DNA from 2 places in the Streptomyces graminofaciens genome. Region 2 is predicted to be linked to the other one. Evidence: riboswitches for the same ligand, from Rfam matches in the RefSeq annotation. Region 2 holds a riboswitch; the other holds the start of a gene.
What was found. A riboswitch is a leader RNA that binds a small molecule or an ion and turns the genes downstream of it on or off. The one in region 2 is predicted to bind thiamine pyrophosphate.

Region 1 (15,024 bases), 4.9 Mb from region 2:
GCAGGTCGGAGCCCATCCGCGCGCGTACTCATCTCACCGGCTGAGTACGGGTACTCAGACGTCCGTGCTCAACCTCAGAGCGCTCTGTTGCCGACTGGTTACGATCACGTCCGTTCGCGTACTCCCTCGCCGGCGCTGCCCTGTGAGACCGGGTGGGGCGGGTGCGTCGGCGGGTGCGGGTACGTTCGGGTAGGTCGTGGTTGCTGGCGCAGCCCCCGGGCCTGGGCCGTTGTCGGTGGTGGCCGATACAGTCGCCGCATGGCACGGATTGTGGTGATCGGCGCTGGGATGGGCGCGATGGCGGCCGCTGCCCGGCTGGCCGTCGCGGGCCACCGGGTGGTGCTGTACGAGCGCACGGCGACGTACGGCGGCGCGGTGGCCCGCTTCGAGCGCGACGGCTTCGCCTTCGACACGGGCCCGGGGCTGCTGCCGCTGCCCGCCGTCTACCGCGATCTGTTTCTGAAGACCGGCAAGGAGTCGCTGGAGAAGTGCGTGGACCTGGTCCAGGTGGACCCGGCTGCCCGGCACGTCTTCGCGGACGGTACGGATCTGCTGTTGCCGGGGTCCTCCCGCGCGGGCGTGGTCGACGCGCTGAACACGGCGTTGGGGCCGGGCGCCGGCGACCGCTGGGGCGACTTCCTCGTGCGGGCCCGTGAGGCCTGGGACCGCACCCGGCGGCCCCTCCTGGAGGAGCCCCTCCGGCCGGACTGGAAGGTCCTGGCCGAGCGCGAGCCGTACCCGTCGGTGCCCCACAAGCGGCTGCTGCGCACCCGGCGCGCCCGCACGCTCGCCGAGATCGGCGACTGGGAGCTGCGCGACCCCCGGCTGACGGCCCTGCTGGAGAGCCACGCGCTCGCGTACGGCCTGGATCCCCGGAACATCCCGGCGAGTGCGGCCGTGCTGCCGTACATGGAGCACGCCTTCGGCACCTGGTATGTCCGGGGCGGGATACGGGAGTTGGCGCGGGCGCTGTACGAGCGGTGTCTGGCGAGGAGGGTCGAGTTCGTCTTCGGCGCCGAGGTCACGCGGATCGTCGAGAAGGACGGCCGCGTGGCCGGGGTCGAGGTCGCGGCCGAGATCGCGGCCGAGGGCGGGGGGTTCACCGAGGCGGACCACGTCGTGGCGGGCATCGATCCGGTGCGGCTGAACGGCCTGACGGAGCGTCTCCTCCAGGACGACGGCGACGTACGGCTCGACCTGGAGTCGTCGCGGCCCGGCCGGTTCACCGTGCTGCTGGCCCTGCGCGGGGCCCGCGAGGCGGGCGCGGCACACCGCACGGTCGTGCACGCCCCGGACCGCACGGCCGAGTTGGACCACCTGAGCCACCGCCCCGACAACGACGATCTCGTGCCGCTCACGGCGACCGTGCTGCGGCCGGACGACCCCGCGCTGCGGCCAGACGAGGAGCACGAGTCGGTGGTCGTGTCCGCGGTGGTGCCGACGGAGACCGACTGGTTGGAGGGCGACCTCGCCGAGCGGCGCGCGGAGTCGCTCGTCACCGCCGCCGAGGCCGCCGTGCCGGGGCTGCGGGAGCGGCTGCTCTGGCGCGAGGTGCGTCTTCCGGAGGCCATGTCGCCGCCGACGCTCGCCGCGGCCGACGGGCGGTTCCTGTGCCCGTCCAACACGACCCGGCTGCCCGGGCTGTATCTGGTCGGCGGCTGGGCCCACCCCGGCGGCGGTCTGCCGCACACGGGAATGTCGGGCGCGCTGGTCGCCGGACTGATCGTGGAGGGGCCGGAGTTCCGCGGCTCGCAGTGAGAGGCCTGGCTCCTGGCTGGTGAATCCGGCAGGACGGCGGCGTGACCGTCAGAACCGGTACTGCTGCTCGTCGTACCCCTGCCCGTTCGCGCTCCCGTTGCCGTTCTCCTGGTACGGATACGGCTGCTCCGGCGGGAGATCGCCGCCGAGCGGGTCGTCGGTGCTGCGCTGCTGGGGGACCCAGACACCGCCGGGCGGGGTGTCGCCGTACGCGCCGGAGCCGTACTGGTCCTGGCCGTAGCCCTGCTGCCCGTACCCCTGCTGGCCGTAGGAGGGGTCGTAGGCGGCGTCGTAGGTCTGGGTACCGATGTACGGGTCCGAGTAGGCGGCGTACTGCTGCTGGTCGTACCCGTAGTTCTGCTGCTGGTCGTAGCCGTAGTAGGCGAAGGCCTCGCTCTGCGCCTGGTCGGCGGTCGCGTAGGGCTGTTCGGCGGCGGCAGCGAAGGCGTTGTCGTTGTAGACGCCGTAGGTGCTGGTCTCGTCGTCGAGGAAGGGCTGCGGGGAGTAGACCGTGTCGGTCCGGGCGGCGGCGGACTGCGGGCGGACGAAGACGTCGTCGTCCTGGTCGAGCAGGTCGTCGCCCTGGCTGTACGGTCCGGCAGCGGGGGCTTCGAGGTCGGTGGCCTCCAGCGCCGCGTCCAGGCGCTCCGGTTCGCCGCGGCGGCGCTTCTTGCCGCTCTTCTCGCCCGCGGGCTCGCCGTCCTGGGAGCGGGGGCGAACGGCCCAGCCCGCCTCGAAGCCACGACGGAACGACAACGTCACATACGTCTGACCGAGCGCGAAGCCGATCGCGCCCAACGCGATGACGATCACGGAGGGGATGAGCACGCCGAGCACGACGCCGAGGAAGCCGACGAAGGCGAGCAGCCGCCAGCGCAGCCGCGCCTTGTACTGCAGCAACACCTCGCCCAGCAGCCACAACGCGACAATTCCGAACGCGATGTAGAGGACCGTCCAGCCCATGTACGCCCCTCTCCCTGTGGCCGCTCCGCAGTGTGTCGTACGCGAGTGCGACCGGTCTAGGCCCGCGGCGGGTGGTGAAGGCCCAGGTTCTCGTAGATTTCCAGTGTCGCGGTGGAGTTGTTCAGCGTGATGAAGTGAAGCCCGGGGACTCCCTCGGCCAGCAGCCTCGCACAGAACTCCGTGGCGAACTCGATGCCAATGGAGCGTACAGCGGCCGGATCGTCTTTGGCTGTGAGGATCCGCTCTTTCAGGGCCTGCGGGATGGCCGCGTTGCTGAGCTGCGGCAGACGCTCCAGCATCTTCACGCTGGTGACGGGCATGACCTCGGGGATGACGGGGGTTTCGCAGCCGGCACTCGCAACTGCGTCCCGCAGACGCAGGTACGAGTCCGGGTGGAAGAACATCTGAGTGATCGCGTAGTCGGCGCCGGCCCGGCACTTGTCGACGAAGCGGGCCACGTCGGAGTCCCAGTTCGCGGAGCGCGGATGCATCTCCGGGAAGGCCGCGACACCGACGCAGAAGTCGCCCGATTCCTTGATGAGCTGGACGAGTTCGGCCGCGTAGGTCAGGCCCTGCGGGTGCGGCACCCACTCGCCCATGGGGTCGCCGGGCGGGTCGCCGCGGACCGCGAGCATGTTGCGGATGCCCGCGTCCGCGTACTGGCCGATGATGTTGCGCAGTTCGGCGATGGACTGGCTGACCGCGGTGAGATGGGCGACCGGGGTGAGCGTGGTGTCGGCGGCGATCTGCTCGGTCGCCCTCACCGTGCCGGCGCGGGTGGAGCCGCCCGCCCCGTAGGTCACGGAGACGAAGCTCGGGGCGACCGCCTCGATCCTGCGGAGGGCGTTCCACAGGTTCCGCTCGCCCTTTTCCGTCTTGGGCGCCCAGAACTCGAACGAATACGTCGTCTTGCCCGTGGCGAGCATGTCACGCACAGTACGCGCGCGGTCCGTCCGGGTGGACGCGGTTCCTAGGGCCATAGCCGCAGGTTAGCCAGGTCGGACCGGTCACCCAACCAGAGGGAGGCCTTTTGTCTGAAATTACCGATCTGCTGTCCACGCCTTGGACAGCGGCAGCCGCACCGAGGCGCTCGGCGTCCTAGAGGGCACGTAGTCGCTTGGCGAACTCCGCCGCCGCTGCTCCGGGGTCGTCGGCCTCCGTGATCGCGCGGACCACGACGACGCGGCGGGCACCCGCCTCGACGACCTCGTCGAGGTTGGCCAGGTCGATGCCGCCGATGGCGAACCAGGGGCGGTCGGTGCCCAGCGAGGCGGTGTACCGCACGAGGTCCAGGCCGGGGGCGTGGCGGCCGGGCTTGGTGGGGGTGGGCCAGCAGGGGCCCGTGCAGAAGTAGTCCACGCCTTCCTGGACCGCGGCGGCCGCGGCCTCGTGCTCGGCGTGGGTGGAGCGGCCCATGAGGACGTCGTCGCCGAGGATCGCGCGGGCGGCGGGGACGGGGAGGTCGCCCTGGCCCAGGTGCAGCACGTCGGCGCCGATGGCGTGGGCGACGTCCGCGCGGTCGTTGACCGCGAGCAGCTTGCCGTGCCTTCCGCAGGCGTCGGCGAAGAGTCGGAGGTGCTCCAGCTCCTCGGCGGCCTCCATGCCCTTGTCGCGCAGCTGCACGATGTCGACGCCGGAGGAGAGGACCGCGTCCAGGAACTGCGGGAGGTCGCCCTGGCGCCTGCGGGCGTCCGTGCAGAGGTAGACGCGGGCGTCGGCGAGCTGTGCGGTGGCGTCGGGCATGCGCGGGAATCCCCCGGTGTCGGTCGGTGTCGGTGGCGTACGGGCCGTGGCGGAGCGGGGTCGGCCGTGAGCGTTGCCCCGGTGGGCCCCGGCCCGTACGCCGGACTGTCGTTCAGGTCAGACGGCGAGCGCCTGGGCGCGACGCTTCACCTCCGTGCCGCGATTCTCGCTCAGGGCCTGGGCCGGGGTGCCGGGCAGGCTCGGGTCGGGGGTGAAGAGCCACTCCAGCATTTCTTCGTCGGTGAAGCCGTCGTCCCGCAGGAGCGTCAGGGTGCCGGTGAGGCCCTTGACGACCTTGTCTTCGTCGATGAATGCGGCGGGGACGTGCAGCGCGCGGTTCTCACCGCGGCGTACGGCGATGAGCTGGCCCTCCTTGACCAGCTGCCGCACGCGGGTCACCTCGACATCGAGCATCTCTGCGATGTCGGGGAGGTTCAGCCACGCGGGCACGAGAGCATCGATCTTTGCGTCAATCTCGGTCACGTCACCAAGACTGCCATCTGGGACTGACAGTGGGTAGCCGAGGCGCCTTCGACGGGGCCGACCGTGGGCGTGACTCCTACGCCGTCGCCGCCTTCAGCGGCCGCGACGGGTCGGCCAGCAGCTCCGGGTCCATCGGCGTCCCCGACTCGATCAGGCGGCGGCCCTGGGCCAGGTCGCGGGGGCGGCCCACCGCCAGCAGGGCGATCAGACGGTTCTCCCGGAGCCAGCAGACCGCCCAGGCGGGGGTCGCCGGGTCGCCGCGCCAGACAGTCGTGTCGGCCGACGCGTGGTGCCCGGCGTACTGCACGAAGCGGCCGAACTGCTCCGACCAGAAGTACGGCACCGGGTCATACGGCGCCGGGGCCTCGCCGATAATGTTCGCGGCGACCGTGCGGGGTCCCTGGAGGGCGTTGTCCCAGTGGTGGACCAGAAGCCGCTCGCCGTACCTTCCCGACGGGAAGGAGGCGCAGTCGCCGACCGCGTAGACGTCCGGCGCGGTGGTGCGCAGATGGTCGTCGGCGACCACTTCGCCGTGACGGCCGAGCGTGATCCCGGAGTCCCTCAGCCACGCCGTCGCCGGACGCGCCCCGATGCCGACGACCACCGCGCCGGCCGACACGCGTGAGCCGTCGTCCAGCACCACCGTGCCGGGCTCGACGCGCTCCACGCGCGCGTGGGTGCGCAGTACGGTCCCGCTGTCCGCGTACCAGGCGGCCATCGGCGCGGCCACCTCGGCGGGCAGGGCGCCCGCGAGGGGACGGTCCGCGGCCTCGACGACGGTCACGGCGCAGCCCGCCTCGCGCGCGGCCGTGGCGAACTCCGCGCCGATCCAGCCCGCCCCGACGACCACGATGTCGTGCTGCCGGGCCAGCACCGGCCGCAGCCGCTCGGCGTCGTCCAGGGTGCGCAGCAGATGCACGCCGGGCACACCCTCGGCGCCCGGCAGCCGGATCGGTTCCGCGCCGGTCGCGAGCACCAGGACGTCGTACGGGACGGATCCGGTCGCCGTGTCCAGTTCGTGGTCACCGGGGCGTACGCCGGTCACCTCGCTGCCGAGTCTCAGTTCGATACCGAGTGCCTCGAAGTCGACGTCGAAGGCGGAGCCCTCGGCCTTGCCGAGCAGCACGGCCTTGGACAGCGGCGGCCGGTCGTACGGCTGGTGCGGCTCCGCGCCGATGAGTGTGACGGGGCCGGTGAAGCCCTTCTCCCGCAGGACGACCGCGGTCTGCACCCCGGCCATGCCCGCGCCCACGACGACGACCCGCCGCTCCGTACCCGGTGTCCCCGGTGCCTGTGTCTGCTCGCTCACCTGGTCACCATAGACACCTGACGATCAGTCAGTCAGCGGTCGTGCTCGGTGACCTGTTCCACAACACTGGTGCCGCTGCCCGGCTGCGACTCCCATTCCCATGTCTCCTCCAGGCGTACGCGCTCGTCGGGAAGCTCGACGACCTGGGACACGCAGTGCCCGGACGAGGTGGTCCCGTCGGTCTTCAGCTGTACGTACCGGAAGTCCAGGCGGTCCCCCGCACGCGTGCCGACGAGCCTGCCGCGCACGACGTCGCCGCCCGTGTACTCGGCCCAGATCTCACCGTCCTTCTCGTGGTACGTGAAGCGGGTGCGGGTGCCCACCTGACCTGGGGCTTGGTCCGCGACGGGGGCGAGGACGAGGCCGTCGAGCGAACGGGCCATGCGATGAGGCTCCCTTACTGCGGCAAACGGCACGGGCTAGGGTGGGCCACCGTAGAGCACTCGCGGGAGCCCGGACGCACCGGGCTGAGAGGGAGGCTGGCGGCCTCCGACCGTACGAACCTGATCCGGGTCATGCCGGCGAAGGGAGGGGCTGGACGCCCATGTCGCGTACGCACACGTCAGACGTCCTCGTCGTGGGGGGCGGAATCATCGGGCTGGTGACCGCGTGGCGGGCCGCGCTGCGCGGGTTCGCCACGGCCGTGGTGGATCCCGCGCCCGGCGGCGGGGCCGCGCAGGTGGCGGCCGGGATGCTGGCCGCGGTGACCGAACTGCATTACGGCGAGCAGACACTGCTGGGACTCAACCTGGAGTCCGCGCGCCGCTACCCGGACTTCGCGGCCGAGTTGACCGAGGCGACCGGCCTGGACCTCGGCTACCGCAGGTCCGGCACGCTCGCCGTCGCCCTCGACGCCGACGACCGCGCCCATCTGCGCGAACTGCACGCGCTGCAGAGCCGGTCGGGGCTCGCGTCGGAGTGGCTGAGCGGACGCGAGTGCCGCCGGCTGGAGCCGATGCTGGCGCCCGGTGTGCGCGGCGGGCTGCGGGTCGACGGCGACCACCAGATCGACCCGAGACGGCTCGCCAGGGCCCTCGTGACGGCCTGTGAGCGCGCCGGGGTGGTGTTTCACCGGGTCTGGGCCGAAAAGCTGTCAGTCGTCCGGGAACGAGCCGCGGGGGTCCTGGCCGGCGACGGGACGCGGTTGACCGCCGACCGGGTCGTCCTCGCCGGGGGCAGTCACAGCGGGCGGCTGGCCGGGGTGCCGGACGAAGTACTGCCGCCGGTGCGGCCGGTGAAGGGGCAGGTGCTGCGGCTGACCGTGCCGAAGCGGTACGCGCCCTTCCTGAGCCGGACCGTGCGGGCCGTGGTCCGCGGCAGCCACGTCTACCTGGTGCCCCGCGAGAACGGCGAACTCGTCGTCGGCGCGACCAGCGAGGAGCTGGGCTGGGACACCACGGTGACCGCGGGCGGGGTCTACGAACTGCTGCGGGACGCCCACGAACTCGTCCCCGGGATCACCGAACTGCCCCTCACCGAGACCCGCGCGGGACTGCGCCCCGGCTCCCCCGACAACGCGCCGCTGCTCGGCCCCACCGAACTCGACGGGCTCCTCCTGGCGACGGGCCACTACCGCAACGGCGTGCTCCTCACCCCGGTCACCGGCGACGTCATGGCCCATGTCCTGGCCACCGGGGAACTCCCGGACGAGGCGCGCGACTTCACGCCGCTGCGGTTCCGCGCCGGGGCGGCCCGCGAACTCACGGAGCAGCACGCGTGAGCGCCACCGAGACGATGCTCGTCCTCGTCAACGGGGAGCGACGGCAGATCGCTCCCGGCACGGCCCTCGACGCCCTTGTGCGGACGCTCACCCAGTCCCCCTCAGGTGTCGCCGCCGCGCTCAACGAAACCGTCGTCCCACGCGCGCAGTGGACGGCCACCGCCCTCCGTGACGGAGACCGCGTGGAAGTCCTCACCGCCGTCCAAGGAGGCTGACCATGGCCGACGACCCCTTCGTCCTCGGCGGTACGACCTACGCGTCCCGTCTGATCATGGGCACGGGCGGCGCGCCCAGCCTCGACATGCTGGAGCGGGCGCTCGTCGCGTCCGGCACGGAGTTGACGACGGTCGCGATGCGCCGGGTGGACCCGTCCTCGCACGGCTCGGTCCTCTCCGTCCTCGACAAGCTGGGCATCCGTGTGCTGCCCAACACGGCCGGCTGCTTCACCGCGGGCGAGGCCGTGCTGACCGCCCGCCTCGCGCGTGAGGCGCTCGGCACGGACCTGGTCAAGCTGGAGGTCATCGCCGACGAGCGCACCCTGCTGCCCGACCCGATCGAGCTGCTGGACGCCGCCGAGACCCTGGTCGACGACGGTTTCACCGTGCTGCCGTACACCAATGACGACCCCGTGCTCGCGCGCAGACTGGAGGACGTCGGCTGTGCGGCGATCATGCCGCTGGGGTCGCCCATCGGCTCCGGGCTCGGCATCCGCAACCCGCACAACTTCCAGCTGATCGTGGAGCACGCGCGTGTGCCGGTGATTCTGGACGCGGGGGCCGGTACGGCGTCGGACGTCGCGCTGGCGATGGAGTTGGGGTGTGCGGGGGTGATGCTCGCCTCGGCGGTGACCCGGGCGCAGGAGCCGGTGCTGATGGCTGCCGCCATGAGGAACGCGGTGGAGGCGGGGCGGTTGGCGTATCGGGCGGGGCGGATTCCTCGGCGGCATTTCGCGGAGGCGTCGTCGCCGGGTGAGGGGATGGCTCGGTTGGATCCGGAGCGGCCCGCGTTCTGAGTTCGTTTCGCCCCCGCCACCCCTACCCGTCCCATCCCCCCAGGGGCTGCCGCCCCTTCGGCCCCGCCTGCGCAGGAGAGCTCGGGCGGGTGGGGTTCGTCGGCGGGTGCGGGTTCGTCGTGGTTGATCGCGCAGTTCCCCGCGCCCCTTTCAGGGGCGCGGGTGGCACCCTCTCTCGGTCACAGCTCTGCTGCAGTCCCGTCTCGCCTGGCACGGGACTGACGGGGCTGTCAGCGGCGGCTCGTACACTCGCCTGCGTGGACACGACCCTTCAGGACCCGCTTGTGGGCCAGGTGCTCGACGGTCGCTATCGCGTCGAGGCACGCATCGCGGTCGGCGGGATGGCCACGGTCTACCGAGCCCTGGACACCCGCCTCGACCGCGTGCTCGCGCTCAAGGTGATGCATCCGACGCTGGCCGCCGACGCCTCGTTCGTCGAGCGTTTCATCCGTGAGGCCAAGTCGGTGGCACGGCTCTCGCATCCGAACGTCGTCGGCGTCTTCGACCAGGGCACCGACGGGTCGTACGTCTACCTCGCGATGGAGTACGTCGCCGGTTGCACCCTGCGTGACGTACTGCGCGAGCGCGGCGCCCTCCAGCCGAGGGCCGCGCTCGACATCCTGGAGCCGGTGCTCGCCGCGCTCGGGGCCGCGCACCGCGCCGGGTTCGTGCACCGGGACATGAAGCCGGAGAACGTGCTCATAGGGGACGACGGCCGGGTCAAGGTCGCCGACTTCGGTCTCGTACGGGCCGTGGACACCGTCACCAACACCACCGGCACCGTCCTCGGCACGGTCTCCTATCTCGCCCCGGAGCAGCTGGAGCACGGCACCACCGACACCCGTGTCGACGTGTACGCGTGCGGCGTGATGCTGTACGAGATGCTCACCGGCGGCAAGCCGCACGCCGGAGGCTCCCCCGCGCAGGTGCTCTACCACGCGCTGCACGACGACGTGCCGCCGCCGTCGGCCGCGGTGCCGGGGCTGGCGTACGAGCTGGACGAGCTGGTCGCCTCGGCGACGGCCCGCAATCCCGAGCTGCGCCCCTACGACGCGGTCGCGCTGCTCTCCCAGGTGCTCCAGGCGCGGACCCCGCTGAGCGACGAGCAGTTGGACGCGGTGCCCCCGCAGGCGACGCCGGGCGGGCACGACAACGCCGAGGACCGTACGAGTGTGATCCCGCGCTCGCTGAACGTGTCCCGGGCCGAGCCCGATCAGCAGGTCAACCGCACGAGCCGGTTCGAGGCGCCGCCACTGGCGCCGCGGCGCCGGACCGTCGCGCCCCGGCGCGGGGTGCTCGCGATCGTCGCCGCCGTGCTGATCGTGCTCGGGGTGGGGACGAGCGTCTGGTACATCAACGCGGGGCAGTTCACGAAGGTCCCGCTGGTGTTGGGGGAGCCCCAGGCCAAGGCCACGCAGCGGATCGAGGACGCCGGGCTGGTCGTCGACCCCGACACCGCGTTCAGCGACACGGTTGAGCGCGGCTTGGTGATCAGCACCGACCCCGCGCCCGGGGAGCAGATCCGGGACAACGACACGGTGACGCTGGTCATCTCCAAGGGGCCCGAGGTCGTGCGGGTGCCCGATCTGAAGGGTGTGCCGCTCAGCGAGGCGAAGAAGCGGCTGAAGAGCGAGGGGCTCGAACCGGGGATGGTGACGCGGGAGTTCAGCTCCGATGTCGCCAAGGGCGCTGTGATCAGTACTGATCCGGGGGCCGGTACGGACGCCAAGTCGGGCAAGGCCGTGGCGATCGTCGTCAGCCGGGGGGCGCCGGTGGAGGTGCCCGAGGTCGCCGGGGCCTCGGTCGAGGACGCCACGGCCTCGCTCGAGGAGTCCGGGCTGAAGGTGAAGATCGCCTCGGGGCAGGTCAATTCGGAGTTCGACAAGGGGTTGGTGGCGGAGCAGTCGCCCGGGGCCGGCAAGCAGGTCGGTGAGGGGGACACGGTCACGCTGACGATCTCCAAGGGGCCCGTGATGGTCGAGGTGCCGGACGTCGTGGGGGACAGCGTGGACGAGGCCAGGCAGAAGCTGGAGGCCGTGGGCTTCGAGGTCGACGAGGACCGGGGATTGCTCGGGTTCTTCGGTGACGAGGTCAAGAAGCAGTCGGTGGAGGGCGGCGAGAAGGCGCCCAAGGGGTCGAAGATCACGATCGAGATCGGGTAGTCGGCGGAGGCCAGGTCTCCGGCGAGGAGGTGCGGAGCCCGGCTTTGGTCGGGCTCATGTGCGTCGGCGCCCGGGAACTGTTGCTGAGCGGGGGTCGGTCGCGCGGCCCGGCGCTCACGGGGTGCCGCTGCGCCCACCCGTGCCTGCCCGGGGTGCCGCTGCGCCCACCCGCGCCTGCCCTACCCGCAGCTACGCGGAACGGCGGCGCGGCTGCCTGCGGCCACCACAGGTCGGTCCGCCGACCGAGCCCCCGGCCCCTCATGACACCCTGGTGCCGTGAGTACTCAGCAGTCCCCCGGGTTTTCCGGGTCCTCGGTCGCCCTCTCCCCTTCCTCCCCTTCCTCCCCTTCCTCGTCCGGTCTCGTCGGGCGTTCTCGTAATCCCGTCGGTGGGCACGTCCCCGTCGCCGGTGGGCTCAGTTCCGTCGGGCTGGGCTATGCCCGCGAGCTGAAGGCCGAGACCGTGCAGGTCTTCGTCGCCAACCCCCGTGGCTGGGCCACGCCCGTCGGGAATCCGCGGCAGGACGAGGAGTTCCGTGCGGCGTGCGCGGAGGAGTCGATTCCGGCGTATGTGCACGCCCCGTATCTCATCAACTTCGGGTCGCACACCGAGGCGACGGTCGAGAAGTCCGTGGAGTCGCTGCGGCACTCGTTGCGCAGGGGGCGGGAGATCGGCGCCCTCGGGGTGGTCGTGCACACCGGGAGTGCGACCGGTGGGCGGGAGCGGTCCGTCGCGCTGAAGCAGGTGCGGGAGTATCTGCTGCCGTTGCTCGACGAGCTGACGCATGACGACGACCCGTATCTGCTGCTGGAGTCGACCGCCGGGCAGGGGGCGTCCCTGTGCTCGCGCACCTGGGACTTCGGGCCCTACTTCGAGGCGCTCGACGCGCATCCCAAGCTGGGCGTCTGCCTGGACACCTGCCACATCTTCGCGGCCGGGCACGACCTGACCGGTCCGAGCGGGATGCACCAGACCCTCGATCTGCTGGTGGAGACCGTCGGCGCGGGGCGGCTGAAACTGATCCACGCCAACGACTCCAAGGATGTGGTCGGCGCGCACAAGGACCGCCACGAGAACATCGGCTCCGGGCACATCGGCGAGGACCCGTTCCGCGCGCTGATGACCCACCCGGCCACCGAGGGCGTGCCCCTGATCATCGAGACGCCCGGCGGGCAGGAAGGGCACGCGGCGGATGTCGAGCGGCTGAAGAAGCTGCGGGACGGCTGACGCGGACCACCGCGTCGAGAAGCACCCCAGGCGGGTATACGGCGCCGACAACGGCGCCGGTGATCGCGCTCGCGTTGTTCTTCGGCTACGCACTCACGCCACGGGGAGTGATGAAGGGGTGTCGGCCTGAGGGCGGCGACCCGGGTCTGATCGGCTGCGGCAAGGGGCACGCGCGCACGGGGCACGAGGCACGGGGGCACGGGGGCACGGGGGCACGCCAATCGTGGATGCACCAGTTCCGCCACTGACCGTGGGCGTCGCCGGACGTCAGAGCTCGGGGCCCTCCCCGGGCTCCTCCTGGTAGGAGTAGCGCTGCTCCTGCCAGGGGTCGCCGATGTTGTGGTAGCCGCGCTCCTCCCAGAAGCCGCGCCGGTCGGTGGTCATGTACTCGATGCCGCGGACCCACTTGGGGCCTTTCCAGGCGTACAGGTGTGGCACCACCAGCCGCACCGGGAAGCCGTGCTCCGCGGTCAGCAGTTCGCCGTCCTTGTGGGTGGCGAAGATCGTGCGGTCGGAGGCGAAGTCGGCGAGGCGGAGGTTGGAGCTGAAGCCGTACTCGGCCCACACCATCACATGGGTGACCTCGGGCGCCGGAGGGACGGTGTCCAGGATCGTACGGGCGGGGATGCCTCCCCATTCCGCGCCGACCATGCTGAACTTCGTTACGCAGTGCAGATCGGCCACGACCGTGGCGTACGGCAGAGCGGTGAACTCCTCGTGGGTCCAGGCGCGCTTCTCGCCGTCGGCCGTGGCGCCGAAGACCCTAAAGTCCCAGCGCTCCGGGCGGAACTTGGGGACCGGGCCGTAGTGCGTGACCGGCCAGCCGCGCTGGAGTCGCTGTCCCGGCGGGAGCTGCGGCCGGTTCGCGTTCCCCGATGCGCGATCCTCTGCTTCGCGTTCCGCCGGCTGACCCATGACTCCATCCTGACAGACCTCGGGCGATGCCCATGACCAAGATCGAGTTCATTCGGGCAAATCGGACTAAGGATGGACTTACTTACTAAGCTTGCACTTACTGGACGATCTTCGATGCCGGTGCAATCATCGCGGCGCAACCTCCTAGTTCCCCGCTTGGAAGGAACCCGTAGCGATGCAGGGCGACCCCGAGGTCATCGAATTCCTCAACGAGCAGCTGACCGCCGAACTGACCGCGATCAACCAGTACTTCCTGCACGCGAAGATGCAGGAGAACTTCGGGTGGACGAAGCTCGCGAAGTACACGCGGCACGAGTCGTTCGACGAGATGAAGCACGCGGAAGTGCTCACCGACCGGATCCTGTTCCTGGACGGGCTCCCGAACTACCAGCGGCTGTTCCACGTCCGGGTCGGGCAGACGGTCAAGGAGATGTTCGAGGCCGACCGGCAGATCGAGGTCGAGGCGATCGACCGGCTCAAGCGCGGTATCAAGGTGATGCGCGAGAAGGGCGACGTCACCTCGGCGAACATCTTCGAGTCGATCCTCGCGGACGAGGAACACCACATCGACTACCTCGACACCCAGCTGGAGCTGCTGGAGAAGCTCGGTGAGGCGCTCTACCTCGCGCAGCTGATCGAGCAGCCGGAGAGCTGAGCTACGCCGCTTCCTCGAGTTCGGTCAGAACCGGCTCACTCCGGTCGGCCAGGTCACGGCGCGGGAACGCGCCCCGGCCGAGAATCGCCTGGATCCGGCGGACACACGAGCCGCAGTCCGTGCCGGCCTTGCAGGCGGAGGCTATCTGGCGGGGCGTACAGGCTCCCCTGTCCGCGTGCTGCTGGACCTGCGCTTCAGTCACCTGGAAGCAGCTGCAGACGTACACGCGGATTCACCTCCCGCCGAGATCAATAAGGCTAACCTAACCTTACCCGGCACTCCGGGAGCGCAAAAGTGGAGTGGGGCGCGGATCGTATGTGATCCGCGCCCCACTCCACTCTGTTGCGTCAGCTGTCACTAGTCGCGGTACAGCTCCGCGACCAGGAACGCCAGGTCAAGGGACTGGCTGCGGTTGAGCCGGGGGTCGCAGGCCGTCTCGTAACGCTGGTGGAGGTCGTCGACGAAGATCTCGTCGCCGCCGCCCACGCACTCGGTGACGTCGTCGCCGGTGAGCTCCACGTGGATGCCGCCCGGGTGGGTGCCCAGGCCCTTGTGGACCTCGAAGAAGCCCTTGACCTCGTCGAGCACGTCGTCGAAGCGGCGGGTCTTGTGGCCGGAGGCCGCCTCGAAGGTGTTGCCGTGCATCGGGTCGGTCACCCAGGCCACGGTCGCGCCGGAGGCGGTGACCTTCTCGACCAGCTCGGGGAGCTTGTCGCGGACCTTGTCGGCGCCCATGCGGACGATGAAGGTCAGCCGGCCCGGCTCGCGGTCGGGGTCGAGACGCTCGATGTACTGGAGCGCCTCCTCGGCCGTGGTCGTCGGGCCGAGCTTGATCCCGATCGGGTTGCGGATCTGCGAGGCGAACTCGATGTGCGCGTGGTCCAGCTGGCGGGTGCGCTCGCCGATCCACACCATGTGCGCGGAGACGTCGTACAGCCGGCCCGTGCGCGAGTCCACGCGGGTCAGCGCCGACTCGTAGTCCAGCAGCAGCGCCTCGTGCGAGGAGAAGAACTCGACGGTGCGGAACTCCTCCGGGTCGGTCCCGCAGGCGTGCATGAAGTTCAGCGCGTTGTCGAT
Region 2 (15,024 bases):
GGTGGAGGTGGCCCGGGTGGTGGGCTTTCACTCGTGTGAGTGAGTGAGTTATCCACAATCGTCCACTTGTCCACCAAGATCCAATAGCGGGCTGAGCCGCCCTCAGTGTTGGCGCCGGAGGTGGTGCCGACATGAGCAACGCACGAGGTGCGCTCGGCAGGTACGGCGAGGAGCTGGCCGCGCGGCGGCTGGCCGAGGCCGGGATGACGGTCCTGGAGCGCAACTGGCGCTCCGGCAGGACCGGCGAGATCGACATCGTGGCCCGCGACGGGGACGCGCTGGTCGTCTGCGAGGTCAAGACCCGAAGGGCCGGCGCGGCGGGTGTGTTCGAGCACCCGATGGCCGCGGTGACGCCCACGAAGGCCGAGCGGCTGCGCGGCCTCGCGGAGCGCTGGGTGCAGGAACACGGGGGAGCCCCGCCGGGCGGAGTCCGTATCGACGTCGTGGGCGTCGTCCTGCCCGAGCGCGGCGCGCCCGTCGTGGAGCACGTACGGGGGGTGGCGTAATGGGATTCGCCCGTACGTGCTCGGTGGCGCTCGTGGGCGTCGAGGGCGTGGTCGTCGAGGTCCAGGCCGACCTGGAGCCGGGAGTCGCGGCGTTCACGCTGGTGGGGCTGCCGGACAAGAGCCTGACGGAGAGCAGGGACCGGGTCAGGGCGGCGGTGGTCAACTCGGGCGCCGAGTGGCCGCAGAAGAAGCTGACCGTGGGGCTCAGTCCCGCGTCGGTGCCGAAGGCCGGCAGTGGTTTCGATCTCGCGGTCGCCTGCGCGATCCTGGGAGCCGCCGAGCGGCTCGACCCACGCGTGCTCTCCGACATCGTGATGATCGGCGAGCTGGGCCTCGACGGGCGAGTGCGGCCGGTGCGGGGCATCCTGCCCGCCGTGCTGGCCGCCGCCGAGGCCGGATACGAGCAGGTGGTGGTGCCGGAGTGCGCGGCCGCTGAGGCCTCGCTCGTGCCCGGGGTGTCCGTGCTGGGAGTGCGTACGCTGCGGCAGCTGATCGCCGTCCTGGCGGACGAGCCCGTGCCGGACGAGGAGCCCGACGAGGGCCGCCCGGATCCGCTGATGGCGGGACTGCGGCTGCCGGGCACGGGAGCGGCCACCGGCATGCACACGGCCGGAGCCGGGCAGCACGACCTGGGGCACGATCTCGCCGATGTGGTCGGACAGTTCTCGGCTCGGACGGCGGTGGAGGTCGCCGCGGCCGGGGGGCACCACCTCTTCCTGGAGGGACCGCCGGGCGCGGGCAAGACGATGCTCGCGGAGCGGCTGCCGGCGATCCTGCCCACGCTCTGCCGACAGGAGTCCCTGGAGGTCACGGCCGTCCACTCGGTCGCGGGGCTGCTGCCCGTGGGGAAGCCACTGGTCGACGTCCCGCCGTACTGCGCCCCGCACCACTCGGCCACGATGCAGTCCCTGGTCGGAGGCGGGCAGGGCGTCGCCAGGCCGGGCGCGGTGTCGCTCGCCCATCGCGGGGTGCTCTTCCTGGACGAGACCCCCGAGTTCGGCAGCCAGGCCCTGGAGGCGCTGCGGCAGCCGCTGGAGGCCGGGCACGTCGTGATCGCGCGCAGCGCGGGAGTGGTGCGGTTCCCGGCGAAGTTCCTGATGGTCCTGGCGGCGAACCCGTGCCCGTGCGGCCGTTTCTCGCGGACGGACGAGCTGTGCGAGTGCCCGCCCGCCGCCGTCCGCCGCTACCAGGCCCGGCTCTCCGGGCCGCTGCTGGACCGGGTCGACCTCCGGGTCGAGGTGGACCGTGTCACCCGCTCGGAGCTCACCCGGCGTGGGTCGCGGGGTGAGTCCACGGCGACCGTCGCCGACCGGGTGCGCTCGGCCAGGGAGCGGGCGGGCGTACGTCTGGCCGGCACGCCCTGGCGCACGAACAGCGAGGTGCCGGGGCGTGAGCTGCGCAGCCGGTGGCACCCGGCGCCCGGTGCGATGGACGAGGCCGAGCGGAGCCTGGAGCGGGGCGTGCTGACCGCGCGCGGCCTGGACCGGGTACTCAGGGTCGCCTGGACCGTCGCGGATCTGCTGGGCCATGACCGCCCCGACGCGACGGACGTCAACCTGGCGCTGCAACTGCGCACCGGTGTCCCTCGCGGGGTGCCGATGGCGATCGGGGCGCTGACATGAGGCCCGCGTCCGGGTGTGCGTCGGTGGGGGAGCCATGAGCGGTTGCGACGCGTCCGACGCCGAGCGGCTCGACCGGGTCTTCCTCAGCCGCGTCCTGGAGCCCGGTGACGAGCTGGGCGGGCGCTGGCTGAGGGAACTCGGCGCCCGGGAGGTGGTGCGGCGGCTCTCCGGGAGCGGAAGGCGGCTGCCGGAAGCCTCGGACAAGCGGTGGGCGGGGCTGCGGGCCCGTGCCCAGTGCGTCGAGCCGGAGCGGGACCTGGCCCGGGCGCGGGACGCCGGGGCACGGTTCCTCGTTCCCGGTGACACCGAGTGGCCCGGTCAGCTCGACGACCTCGGGGACGGGCGGCCCCTCGGGCTCTGGGTCCGCGGAAAGGCCAACGTACGGATGTGGGCCCTGCGGTCCGTGGCTGTCGTGGGGGCGCGGGCCTGCACGGAGTACGGGGCGCACATGGCGGGCGCGCTGGGGTCCGGACTCGCCGAGCGGGGGTGGGTGGTGGTCTCCGGCGGTGCGTACGGGGTCGACGGGGCCGCTCATCGAGGGGTGCTCGGGGTCGGTGGGGCGACCGTCGCCGTGCTGGCCTGCGGGGTCGACCGGCCCTATCCACGAGGGCATGTCCAGCTGATCAGCAGGATCGCCGAACAGGGGCTCGTGGTGGGGGAGTTACCACCCGGTGATCACCCGACGCCCAGCCGGTTCATTCTGCGGAACCGGGTCATCGCCGCGCTGACCAGGGGGACCGTCGTGGTCGAGGCGGCCCACCGCAGCGGCGCGCTCGTCACGGCACGGGCCGCACAGCGGTTGGGGCGGTTCACGATGGGGGTGCCCGGGCCCGCGACCTCGGCCCTGTCGGCCGGGGTGCACGAACTGCTGCGCGGGGAATCCGTGCTCGTCTCCGACGCCGCGGAAGTCGTCGAGCTGGTGGGTGACATGGGCGAGCTGGCGCCCGACCGACGAGGCCCTGTGCTCCCCCGTGACCTGCTCGAACCCGATGCCCGGCGGGTGCTCGACGCGCTGCCCGGGCGGCGGAGCGCGGCGGCCGACGAGATCGCCCGGGGCGCGGGGACGGCCCTGGACGACGCCGTCGGGAGACTGTACGAGCTCCGATCACTTGGTTACGTCGAACGACACGGCGACGGCTGGAAGTTGACACGCCAGGCGATGATCTCGGTCTCGCCGGATCGGAGGCGAAGTTGACCGAGCGTGTTCGGCCGTCCGGGGGAACGCCGACAGCCTTGCGGTTTCCCGCAGTTGGCACCCCCGGACGGTCACACAGTGCGACAGTCGTGACACGGCCGGGCGCCCAGCGGAACGTATCTGCGCACGGGCGATCCCTCGGCCTTCGCGTACTGCGACACCACAGTCACGCTACGCTCACGAGGATTCCGACTCAGGACAGGCAACTCGACATCAGACCGACAGCTCACCCAGGCACCCCCAGTTCACAGCAGAACGGCACAAGGCGACGAATGCCCCAGCACACCTCCGGGTCTGACCGGGCGGCGGCTCCCCCCGCCGCCCGCGGCACCGTCCGCCCGCCCGCCCCCTCGACACTCGACGAGCTGTGGCGGACGTACAAGACGACGGGCGACGAACGGTTGCGCGAGCAGCTGATCCTGCACTACTCACCGCTGGTGAAGTACGTCGCGGGCCGGGTGAGTGTCGGCCTGCCGGCCAATGTCGAGCAGGCCGACTTCGTCTCCTCCGGGGTTTTCGGGCTCATCGACGCGATCGAGAAGTTCGACATCGACCGGGAGATCAAGTTCGAGACGTACGCGATCACGCGGATCCGTGGCGCGATGATCGACGAGCTGCGGGCGCTGGACTGGATCCCCCGGTCGGTGCGGCAGAAGGCGCGCAATGTGGAGCGGGCCTACGCCACGCTGGAGTCGCGGCTCAGACGCACCCCCAGCGAGGGCGAGGTCGCCGCCGAGATGGGTATCCCGGTCGACGAACTCCACTCGGTCTTCAGCCAGTTGTCGCTGGCCAACGTCGTGGCGCTGGAAGAGCTGCTGCACGTCGGGGGCGAGGGCGGCGACCGGCTGAGCCTGATGGACACGCTGGAGGACACCGCCGCGGACAATCCGGTGGAGGTGGCCGAGGACCGGGAGCTGCGGCGGTTCCTGGCGCGGGCCATCAACACGCTGCCCGAGCGGGAGAAGACCGTCGTCACGCTCTACTACTACGAGGGGCTCACGCTCGCGGAGATCGGGAACGTGCTGGGGGTGACCGAGAGCCGGGTCAGCCAGATCCACACGAAGTCCGTGTTGCAGTTGCGGGCGAAGCTGGCGAGTTTTGGTCGTTGAGGTGGGTTGGCCCGGCCGGATGGTCGGCGTTCGGTCGTGGTTCGGTCGGGGGCCGGCCTGGGTTCGGTCGGGGAAGCCACTCCCGTGTGTGGCGGTCCGTCCGTAAAGTGGTTGACGTGCCAAGGATTCGAGCGGCCTCCGTGGCCGAGCACCGGTCGATGCAGCGAGCCGCCTTGCTGGACGCGGCGCGGTCCCTGTTGTCCGAGAGCGGGACGGAGGCGTTGACGTTCCCGGCGCTCGCCGAGCGCACGGGGCTGGCGCGGTCGTCCGTGTACGAGTACTTCCGGTCGCGGGCAGCCGTGGTCGAGGAGCTGTGCGAGGTCGACTTTCCCGTCTGGGCGGCGGAGGTCGAGGCGGCGATGGCCGCGGTCGGCTCGGCCGAGGGGAAGGTCGAGGCGTACGTGCGCAAGCAACTGGAACTGGTCGGGGACCGGCGGCACCGGGCCGTGGTCGCGATCTCGGCGAGTGAGCTGGACGCGGGGGCGCGGGAGAAGATCCGGGCCGCGCACGGTGGGCTGATCGCGATGATCGTGGAGGCGCTCGGGGGGTTGGGGCACGCGGAGCCTCGGTTGGCCGCGATGTTGTTGCAGGGGGTCGTGGACGCGGCGGCGCGCCGCATCGAGCTGGGGGCGGCCGAGGATCCCTCCGCGATCACCGAGGCGGCGGTGGCCATGGCACTGCGGGGCGTGCGGGGCTGAGCCTTTCCGGCCTGGGCACCCGGTGGCCGTCGCTGGGTGGGGCTGGGTCGCGCGGCTCGGCGAGTCACAGGGTGCCGCTCTCTTCGGGACGGATGCCGCCCCAGAGGCACGACTGCCGGCCGCTACGACAGGTGGATGGGCTGCCAGTGCCGCTGCTGGGTGAGCAGCCGTCCCGGCGCGCTGCCACCTGGGCGGTCGCCGCGGCCGAGGGGTGCCCCCGCCCCCTCCCGGGCCCCGGCCGGGCAGCCGCCCTGGCTCCCTCCCTCCCTCGCAGTCAAGGCGACAGCGGGAGCAAGCGGGACGGCCCTCCGCGCAGGAGCCATGGTGGTAGTAGCGACAGGGGGTTCAGGTACGTCCCCGCTCTGCGAAGGCCCCAGTGCAGGCATGTTGTCGGGCAGTGGGAGGGGGACGCCTCCAAGGTTCCCAGTACTTCGCCCGCCGTCACCTCGTCGCCCTTCTTCGCGGATGCCCGTACCGGCTCGTAGGTCGTGCGCAGGGGCGGGGCACCCGTGCCCGACAGCTCGACGGAGATGACTCCGCGGCCTGCGACCCGGCCCGCGAAGGACACCCTGCCCGACGCGACCGCTCGTACCGGGGAGCCCGGAGGGGCCGACAGGTCGACGCCCCGGTGGCCCCGGGCGTAGGGGGTCGGTGGGGGATCCCAGGTGCGGAGCACCGAGGGGCGCAGGCCCACGGGCCAGGCGCGGCCCACGGCGGGCACGGGGTCCTCGGGCGCTGGTGGCACGGGTGGCAGCGGTGGCGCGGGTGCCGTCGGCGCCGACGACGGCGCCGCTCGTGGTGGGGTCGTCCAGGCCGAGGTCAGGAAGGTCATGGCCAGGCAGAGGAGCAGCGCCGGCCACCTGCGGGCGCGTCCATTCGGTCGGTTGTCAGTCGTGCGAGCCATGGGAGAACCGTGCCGCGAACAGGGCGATCATGGCCGGGATCTGTGGAGTACCCGCCGGTTGTGGATATCGGCGTCACCCGGGGCCTCCTGGGTCCCGTACACTTCTGGTGGCGATCCGGGTCACCGGGTCGACTTCGCACGCCCCGGTACGAGGCCCGTCTGTGGTCCGTATCAGCGCCCCTCGGTCCTTCGTGGCAACGGCGCAAACGCGGGCGTCAGGCGCGGGAGCCGTCCGGTTCTCGCGGCACAACCGAGAAATTCAAGGAGAACGGCCATGGCCGTCGTCACGATGCGGGAGCTGCTGGAGAGCGGCGTCCACTTCGGTCACCAGACCCGTCGCTGGAACCCGAAGATGAAGCGCTTCATCTTCACGGAGCGCAACGGCATCTACATCATCGACCTGCTCCAGTCGCTGTCGTACATCGACCGCGCCTACGAGTTCGTCAAGGAGACCGTCGCCCACGGCGGCACGGTCATGTTCGTCGGCACGAAGAAGCAGGCGCAGGAGGCCATCGCCGAGCAGGCCACCCGCGTCGGCATGCCCTACGTCAACCAGCGCTGGCTGGGCGGCATGCTCACCAACTTCTCGACCGTCTACAAGCGTCTGCAGCGCCTCAAGGAGCTCGAGCAGATCGACTTCGAGGACGTCGCCGCGTCCGGTCTGACCAAGAAGGAGCTTCTCGTGCTCTCGCGCGAGAAGGCCAAGCTGGAGAAGACCCTCGGTGGTATCCGCGAGATGCAGAAGGTGCCCAGCGCCGTCTGGATCGTGGACACCAAGAAGGAGCACATCGCGGTCGGTGAGGCCCGGAAGCTCAACATCCCGGTCGTCGCCATCCTCGACACCAACTGCGACCCCGACGAGGTCGACTACAAGATCCCCGGCAACGACGACGCGATCCGCTCCGTCACGCTGCTCACCCGTGTGATCGCGGACGCGGTCGCCGAGGGCCTCATCTCCCGCTCCCGTGTCGCCACCGAGGGCAAGGGTGACAAGGCCGCGGGCGAGCCGCTGGCCGCGTGGGAGCGCGACCTGCTCGAGGGCGACAAGAAGGCCGACGAGGCGCCGGCCGCCGAGGCTCCGGCTGCCGCCGAGGCTCCCGCTGAGGCCGCTGCCGAGGCTCCGGCCGAAGAGGCCCCCGCTGCTGAGGCCCCCGCCGCCGAGGCGCCGGCCGCGGACGCCGAGCAGGCCTGACCTTCACGGTCGCCCGGCCTTCACGGTCGTAAGGCTGAGATGACGGCGGGTGGCACCGAGCACGCCACCCGCCGTTCATCCACAGCCACCAGATCTTCGTGGCCGTAGATCTCCGTAGCCCGTAGATCTTCGGTGGACGCCCGCCCCCACGAGCGGCGGCGGACGCCGACTTCGAGACTTCGAACTCCGAGAAGAGATTCACAGATCATGGCGAACTACACCGCCGCTGACGTCAAGAAGCTCCGTGAGCTCACCGGCGCCGGCATGATGGACTGCAAGAAGGCGCTGGACGAGGCCGAGGGCAACGTCGACAAGGCCGTCGAGGCCCTGCGCATCAAGGGCCAGAAGGGCGTCGCCAAGCGCGAGGGCCGCTCCGCCGAGAACGGCGCCGTGGTCTCCCTCATCGCCGACGACAACACCTCCGGTGTCCTGGTCGAGCTGAAGTGCGAGACGGACTTCGTCGCCAAGGGCGAGAAGTTCCAGGCCGCCGCCGCCGCGATCGCCGAGCACGTCGCCGCGACCTCCCCGGCCGACATCGAGGCCCTGCTCGCCTCCGAGATCGAGGCCGGCAAGACCGTCCAGGCGTACGTCGACGAGGCCAACGCCAACCTCGGTGAGAAGATCGTCCTCGACCGCTTCGCGCAGTACGCCGACGGTTTCGTGTTCTCCTACATGCACCGCACCATGCCCGACCTGCCCCCGCAGATCGGTGTCCTGGTCGAGCTGGACAAGGCCGACGCCGACGTGGCCAAGGGCATCGCCCAGCACATCGCCGCCTTCGCGCCGAAGTACCTCGCCAAGGAGGACGTGCCGGCCGAGGTCGTCGAGTCCGAGCGCCGCGTCGCCGAGGAGACCACCCGCGCCGAGGGCAAGCCCGAGGCCGCCCTGCCGAAGATCGTCGAGGGTCGCCTCAACGGCTTCTTCAAGGACGCCACGCTGCTCGGCCAGCCGTACGCGCTGGACAACAAGAAGTCCGTCCAGAAGGTCCTGGACGAGGCCGGTGTCACCCTGAAGCGCTTCACGCGCATCAAGGTCGGCATCTGAGTCCGTTACGCGACGGACGCCCGGCCCCGATAGGGTCGAGCGCAGTCGTTCGCGTACGCCGCCACGTGCGTGCGTGACGCGCGACGGGCGACAGCAGATCTGACGAGGAGGCCATTGCCGCGCACGGGTTGCGAACACCACCCCACGGCAATGGCCTTCTTGGTATGTGCGACACGTAAAGAGGCGAGATCTCCATGACCACCAAGCCCCAGAAGAGCGACGACGGCAAAGTAGGCGGCCGGTTTCTGCTGAAGCTGTCCGGAGAGGCGTTCTCCGGGGGCGGTGGCCTCGGCGTCGACCCGGACGTGGTGCACGCCATCGCCCGGGAGATCGCGGCCGTCGTCCGTGACGGCGCGGAGATCGCGGTCGTCATCGGCGGCGGCAACTTCTTCCGCGGTGCCGAACTCCAGCAGCGCGGCATGGACCGGGCCCGCTCCGACTACATGGGCATGCTCGGCACGGTCATGAACTGCCTCGCCCTCCAGGACTTCCTGGAGAAGGAAGGCATCGACAGCCGCGTCCAGACCGCCATCACCATGGGCCAGGTCGCCGAGCCGTACATCCCGCTGCGCGCCGTGCGCCACCTGGAGAAGGGCCGTGTGGTCATCTTCGGCGCCGGTATGGGCATGCCCTACTTCTCCACCGACACCACCGCCGCCCAGCGCGCCCTGGAGATCGACGCCGAGGCCCTGCTGATGGGCAAGAACGGTGTGGACGGGGTCTACGACTCCGACCCGAAGACCAACCCGGACGCGGTCAGGTTCGACGCCCTCGGCTACGGCGAGGTCATCACCCGCGAACTGAAGGTCGCCGACGCCACCGCGATCACGCTCTGCCGTGACAACAAGCTTCCGATCCTCGTGTTCGAGCTTCTCAAGGAGGGCAATATCGCGCGGGCCGTCAAGGGTGAGAAGATCGGCACTCTCGTGGGTGATCAGGGAAGCCGGGCCTGACCGGCACCTTCCCCTGCCCGGGGGACGGAGCCTGACCGGGGGATGGACAATGTCCTGCCGGTCGGGAACCGTGCAGGAAGAAGACGCGACGCAGCCGGCCGCCGACCGAAACTCAAGAACAGCAGCCGGGCCTACTCAAGACACGCAGGAGCAAGTGGTGATCGAAGAGACCCTCCTCGAGGCCGAGGAGAAGATGGAGAAGGCCGTCGTGGTCGCCAAGGACGACTTCGCCGCGATCCGCACCGGTCGTGCGCACCCGGCGATGTTCAACAAGATCGTGGCCGACTACTACGGCGCGCTGACGCCGATCAACCAGCTGGCCTCGTTCTCGGTGCCGGAGCCGCGCATGGCCGTGGTGACCCCGTTCGACAAGACCGCGCTGCGCAACATCGAGCAGGCGATCCGCGACTCCGACCTGGGCGTCAACCCGAGCAACGACGGCAACATCATCCGAGTGGTGTTCCCCGAGCTGACCGAGGAGCGCCGCCGCGACTACATCAAGGTCGCCAAGACCAAGGCCGAGGACGCCAAGGTCTCCATCCGGTCCGTCCGCCGCAAGGCCAAGGACGGCATCGACAAGCTCGTCAAGGACGGCGAGGTCGGTGAGGACGAGGGCCGCCGTGCGGAGAAGGAGCTCGACGACACCACCGCGAAGTACGTCGCCCAGGTGGACGAGCTGCTCAAGCACAAGGAAGCGGAGCTCCTCGAGGTCTGATGAACGACTCTTCCTGGGGAGCGCCGCCACAAGCCGGGTACTGGGCGCCGACCGACCGGGGACCTGTCCAGGGGGCCACCCCGTCGGGTCCCGCGTACGATGCGCCTGAGGCCCCGCACTACATGCAGACTCAGCCCATGCCCATCGTGCCCGACGTACCCGCGCATGGCGGGAACCAGGATGACGACCGGGGGGCCGCCCGGATGGGTGGCCCCCTGTTCCGCGACGAGACCCAGTCGGCGCAGTCCTCCGTGGCCGCGTCGCAGAAGCCGGAGCCCATGCCCGACGCCCCTCAGCCCGCCCCGCAGAAGAAGAGCGCGGGCCGTGACCTGGGCGCCGCCATAGGGGTCGGCGTCGGGCTCGGCGCGGTCATCGTCGCCTCGCTGTTCATCGTCAAGGCAGTTTTCGTCGGTGTGATAGCGGTCGCCGTCGTCGTCGGCCTGTGGGAGCTCACCTCCCGGCTGCAGGAGCGCAAGGGCATCAAGGCGCCCCTCGTACCCCTCGCGGTCGGCGGGGCCGCCATGGTCGTCGCCGGGTATGTACGGGGCCCGGAGGGCGCCTGGGTGGCCATGGCGCTCACCGCGCTCGCCGTCCTGGTCTGGCGGATGACCGAACCGCCGGAGAACTACCTCAAGGACGTCACGGCAGGGGTCTTCGCGGCCTTCTACGTGCCGTTCCTGGCCACGTTCGTCGCGCTCATGCTCACCGCCGACGACGGGCCGCAGCGGGTTCTCGTGTTCCTGCTGCTGACCGTCGTCAGCGACACGGGCGCGTACGCCGTCGGCTGGCGCTTCGGCACGCACAAGCTCGCCCCGCGCATCAGCCCCGGCAAGACCCGCGAGGGCCTGCTCGGGGCTGTCGCCTTCGCCATGGTCGCGGGCGCGCTGCTCATGCAGTTCGTCATCGCCGACGGCGCCTGGTGGCAGGGCCTGCTCCTCGGCCTCGCCGTCGCCGCCAGCGCCACACTGGGCGACCTCGGCGAGTCGATGATCAAGCGGGACCTCGGCATCAAGGACATGGGCACCCTGCTGCCGGGCCATGGAGGGATCATGGACCGGCTGGACTCGCTGCTGCCCACGGCTCCGGTGGTGTGGCTGCTGCTGGTGCTGTTCGTGGGTTCCGGCTGATCGAAGCGCGTACATGAGGTGTGTGAGCCCCCGTCCTGTCCTGGGCGGGGGCTCACTGCCGTGGTCCCCCGCGCGGTCAAGTGGGACGATGCTCGTAGAGCCACTCCCAGGGGGGATCGCTCTTGGAAGGGGGCGGACCTCATGTCCGACTTCCGTGAATCGATCGACATCGACCGCCGCCCGGAGGACGTCTGGGCGTACATCAGCGACTTCGCCCACCTGCCCGAGTGGCAGGAGAGCGCGGTCTCGACGGAGCAGCTCGACGCCGGGCCCGTCGGCGTCGGCTCCCGGGTGCGGATCACCCGGCACTTCGGCCGCCGGGACATGCCGATGACCATGCAGCTCACCGAGTACGAGCCCCCGCGGGTCTGGGGCATGCAGGGCGTCGACGGACCCGTTCGCGGGCATGTGCACGGCGAGATCACCCCGCTCGACGACGGCCGCCGCTCCCGCGTGACCATAGAAGTCGACTTCGAGGGCAAGGGCATCGGCAAGGTCCTCGTACCCCTCGTCGTCCGCCCCCAGATCCGCAAGGAACTCCCGCGCAACGAGCAACACCTCAAGGACCAGCTGGAGCACACCGCCGCGTAGCGCTCACAGCGGTGCACGCCCGTGGCCGCAGATCACCCCGAACGATCTGCGACACTTGAGAAACCATGCCCAAGCCCGGAGAACTCACTTTCGTCGCCCCCCGCGGAGCCAAGAAGCCGCCGCGGCACCTTGCCGATCTCACGCCTGCCGAGCGCAAGGAAGCCGTGGCGGAGATCGGCGAGAAGCCGTTTCGCGCCAAGCAGCTCTCGCAGCACTACTTCGCGCGGTACGCGCACGCCCCGGAGCAGTGGACCGACATCCCCGCCGGTGCGCGCACCAAGCTCCAGGAGGCGCTGCTTCCCGAGCTGATGACGGTCGTACGGCATCTGTCGACCGACCAGGAGACCACCCGCAAGACGCTGTGGCGGCTGTTCGACGGCACGCTCGTGGAGTCGGTGCTGATGCGGTACCCGGACCGGGTCACCATGTGCATCAGCTCCCAGGCCGGGTGCGGTATGAACTGCCCGTTCTGTGCGACCGGGCAGGCCGGGCTGGACCGGAATCTGTCCACCGCCGAGATCGTCCACCAGATCGTGGACGGCATGCGGGCGCTCAGGGACGGCGAGATCCCGGGTGGTCCGGCGCGGCTCTCCAACATCGTCTTCATGGGGATGGGTGAGCCGCTCGCCAACTACAACCGGGTCGTGGGTGCCATCCGTCGGCTCACCGACGCGGAGCCGGACGGGCTGGGGCTTTCGCAGCGCGGGATCACCGTGTCGACCGTCGGGCTGGTGCCGGCCATCCATCGGTTCGCCGACGAGGGCTTCAAGTGCCGGCTCGCCATCTCGCTGCACGCGCCGGACGACGAGCTGCGCGACACGCTCGTGCCCGTCAACACGCGGTGGCAGGTGCGGGAGGTGCTGGACGCCGGCTGGGAGTACGTCGCCAGGTCCGGGCGGCGGCTGTCCATCGAGTACGCGCTGATCCGGGACATCAACGACCAGGCGTGGCGCGGCGACCGGCTCGGCCGGCTGCTCAAGGGCAAGCCCGTGCACGTCAACCTCATCCCGCTGAACCCGACGCCGGGGTCCAAGTGGACCGCTTCCCGGCCCGAGGACGAGAAGGCGTTCGTCGAGGCCATCGCCGCCCATGGAGTGCCGGTGACCGTTCGGGACACCCGGGGGCAGGAGATCGACGGGGCCTGTGGCCAGCTGGCGGCCACCGAGAGGTAGTACGGATTCGGCCACGGGGTACGCTGACCTCCGTACGCATATCTTCATATTCCGACAGGGGAGCGCCACAGCGCTGAGAGTGCGGCATCGGCCGCAGACCCTCCGAACCTGGCCCAGGTCATTCTGGGTAGGGAGATCGGTCACCACTCGAGCTGTTGCGCCCTGCCCGGGGAGCCCGTCATGGGAGTCCCGGGCAGGGCCGCGTCTCTTCCTGGTCACTCCAGGAGGAATTCAGTGAGCATCACCAACAGACGGTTCGCGGCCGTGGTCGTGGGCCTGGGACTCGTCACCCTGTCCGCCTGCGGGTCGTCCGACTCCGACGGGAGCAGCGGCAGCGGCGGTGGTTCAAAGACCGTCACGCTCGTCAGCCATGACTCCTTCGCCTACTCCAAGGACGTGCTGAAGGCGTTCGAGAAGGAGTCCGGCTACAAGGTCAAGGTCCTCAAGAGCGGTGACGCCGGGCAGGCCGTCAACCAGGCGATCCTCACCAAGGACAACCCGCAGGGCGATGTCTTCTTCGGCGTCGACAACACCCTGCTCTCCCGCGCCCTCGACAACGGCCTCTTCCAGTCGTACGAGGCGAAGGGGCTCGACAAGGTCGGCGCCGCCTACCAACTCGACAAGGACAAGCACCGGGTCACGCCCATCGACACCGGTGACATCTGCGTCAACTACGACAAGGCGTACTTCGCCGAGCACAAGATCGACCCGCCGGCGTCGTTCGACGACCTCGTCAAGCCCGCGTACAAGGATCTGCTCGTCACCGAGAACGCCTCCACGTCATCTCCCGGGCTCGGCTTCCTGCTCGGTACCGCCGCCAGGTACGGCGACGGGGGCTGGGAGGGCTACTGGAAGAAGCTCCAGGCCAACGGTGTGAAGGTCGTCGACGGCTGGGAGCAGGCGTACTACGAGGAGTTCTCCGGGTCCGCCGACGGGAAGAAGGCCGGAGGTGACCGGCCGCTCGTCGTGTCGTACGCCTCCTCGCCGCCCGCCGAGGTCGTCTACGGCGACCCGCGGCCGAAGACCGCGCCGACCGGTGTCGCCACCGGCACCTGCTTCCGGCAGATCGAGTTCGCGGGGCTGCTGAGCAACGCCAAGAACGCCGAGGGCGGCAAGGCGCTCATCGACTTCCTGATCTCGAAGCGGTTCCAGGAGGACATGCCGCTCAACATGTTCGTGTACCCGGTGGTCGAGGGCGCCTCGGTGCCCGCCGAGTTCACCGAGTACGGGCCGGCGGCGAAGGATCCCGAGACGATGGCACCGGCGAAGATCGCCGAGAACCGTGACCAGTGGGTCAAGTCGTGGACCTCGCTCGTACTGAAGTAGGGGCCAAGGGCTCGCCGCGGCGGGCCCGTACGGGGAGCGCGGCGCGGCTCGGGCTCATGGCCCTGCCCGTCGCGTTCTTCGGCGTGTTCTTCGCCTATCCGGTGGCGGCGATCGTGACGCGCGGGCTGCGCGTCGACGGGGACTGGCAGTTCGGGCGGATCGCCGATGTCCTCGGGGACTCCGGGATCCGGCACGTGCTGTGGTTCACCACCTGGCAGGCGCTCGTCTCCACCGCGCTCACCCTGCTGATCGCGCTCCCCGGCGCGTATGTCTTCGCGCGCTTCGATTTCAGGGGCAAGCAGCTGCTGCGGGCGGTCGTCACCGTGCCGTTCGTCCTGCCGACGGTCGTGGTCGGTACGGCCTTCCTGGCGCTCGTCGGGCGCGGCGGACTGCTCGACGAGCTGTGGGGCGTACGGCTGGACACGACCGTGTGGGCGATCCTGCTCGCGCATGTGTTCTTCAACTACGCGGTCGTCGTACGGACGGTGGGCGGGCTGTGGGCGCAGCTCGATCCCCGGCAGGAAGAGGCCGCGCGGATGCTCGGGGCGTCGCCGATGACCGCCTGGCGGAAGGTGACGCTGCCCGCGCTCGGGCCCGCCGTCGGTGCCGCCGCGCTCATGGTCTTCCTCTTCACCTTCACCTCCTTCGGCGTGGTGCAGATCCTCGGCGGGCCGACCTTCTCCACGCTCGAGGTGGAGATCTACCGGCAGACCTCGGCGATCTTCGACCTCGCGACCGCCGCCGTGCTGACGCTCGTCCAGTTCGTCGCCGTCGGCCTGATCCTCGCCGTGCACGCCGTGACCGTACGGCGGCGGGAGACCGCGCTGCGGCTGGTGGACGCGTCCATGACGGCGCGGCGGCCGCGTGGGG

Region 1: another riboswitch for thiamine pyrophosphate. It lies ahead of thiO (glycine oxidase ThiO); the one in region 2 lies ahead of SGFS_RS19045 (thiamine ABC transporter substrate-binding protein).

What each region holds. Positions count from the first base shown of each region.
Region 1 is NZ_AP018448.1:9,431,303-9,446,326, reverse strand. Features, by position in the region: gene SGFS_RS41555 (phytoene desaturase family protein) at 259-1,758, shown strand; gene SGFS_RS41550 (SCO2102 family sporulation regulator) at 1,807-2,721, opposite strand; gene metF (methylenetetrahydrofolate reductase [NAD(P)H]) at 2,778-3,701, opposite strand; gene thiE (thiamine phosphate synthase) at 3,820-4,464, opposite strand; gene SGFS_RS41535 (Rv2175c family DNA-binding protein) at 4,582-4,947, opposite strand; gene SGFS_RS41530 (NAD(P)/FAD-dependent oxidoreductase) at 5,024-6,256, opposite strand; gene SGFS_RS41525 (hypothetical protein) at 6,289-6,639, opposite strand; TPP riboswitch at 6,692-6,803, shown strand; gene thiO (glycine oxidase ThiO) at 6,801-7,976, shown strand; gene thiS (sulfur carrier protein ThiS) at 7,991-8,191, shown strand; gene SGFS_RS41510 (thiazole synthase) at 8,194-8,988, shown strand; gene pknB (Stk1 family PASTA domain-containing Ser/Thr kinase) at 9,246-11,150, shown strand; gene SGFS_RS41500 (deoxyribonuclease IV) at 11,427-12,377, shown strand; gene SGFS_RS41495 (sulfite oxidase-like oxidoreductase) at 12,645-13,292, opposite strand; gene bfr (bacterioferritin) at 13,468-13,947, shown strand; gene SGFS_RS41485 ((2Fe-2S)-binding protein) at 13,949-14,173, opposite strand; gene SGFS_RS41480 (class II 3-deoxy-7-phosphoheptulonate synthase) at 14,305-15,024, opposite strand, start outside.
Region 2 is NZ_AP018448.1:4,511,684-4,526,707, reverse strand. Features, by position in the region: gene SGFS_RS19110 (YraN family protein) at 132-506, shown strand; gene SGFS_RS19105 (YifB family Mg chelatase-like AAA ATPase) at 506-2,128, shown strand; gene dprA (DNA-processing protein DprA) at 2,163-3,323, shown strand; gene whiG (RNA polymerase sigma factor WhiG) at 3,596-4,432, shown strand; gene SGFS_RS19090 (TetR/AcrR family transcriptional regulator) at 4,573-5,130, shown strand; gene SGFS_RS19085 (murein hydrolase activator EnvC family protein) at 5,405-6,034, opposite strand; gene rpsB (30S ribosomal protein S2) at 6,309-7,226, shown strand; gene tsf (translation elongation factor Ts) at 7,434-8,270, shown strand; gene pyrH (UMP kinase) at 8,465-9,223, shown strand; gene frr (ribosome recycling factor) at 9,381-9,938, shown strand; gene SGFS_RS19060 (phosphatidate cytidylyltransferase) at 9,938-11,065, shown strand; gene SGFS_RS19055 (SRPBCC family protein) at 11,207-11,656, shown strand; gene rlmN (dual-specificity RNA methyltransferase RlmN) at 11,722-12,828, shown strand; TPP riboswitch at 12,875-12,980, shown strand; gene SGFS_RS19045 (thiamine ABC transporter substrate-binding protein) at 13,063-14,154, shown strand; gene SGFS_RS19040 (ABC transporter permease) at 14,211-15,024, shown strand, end outside.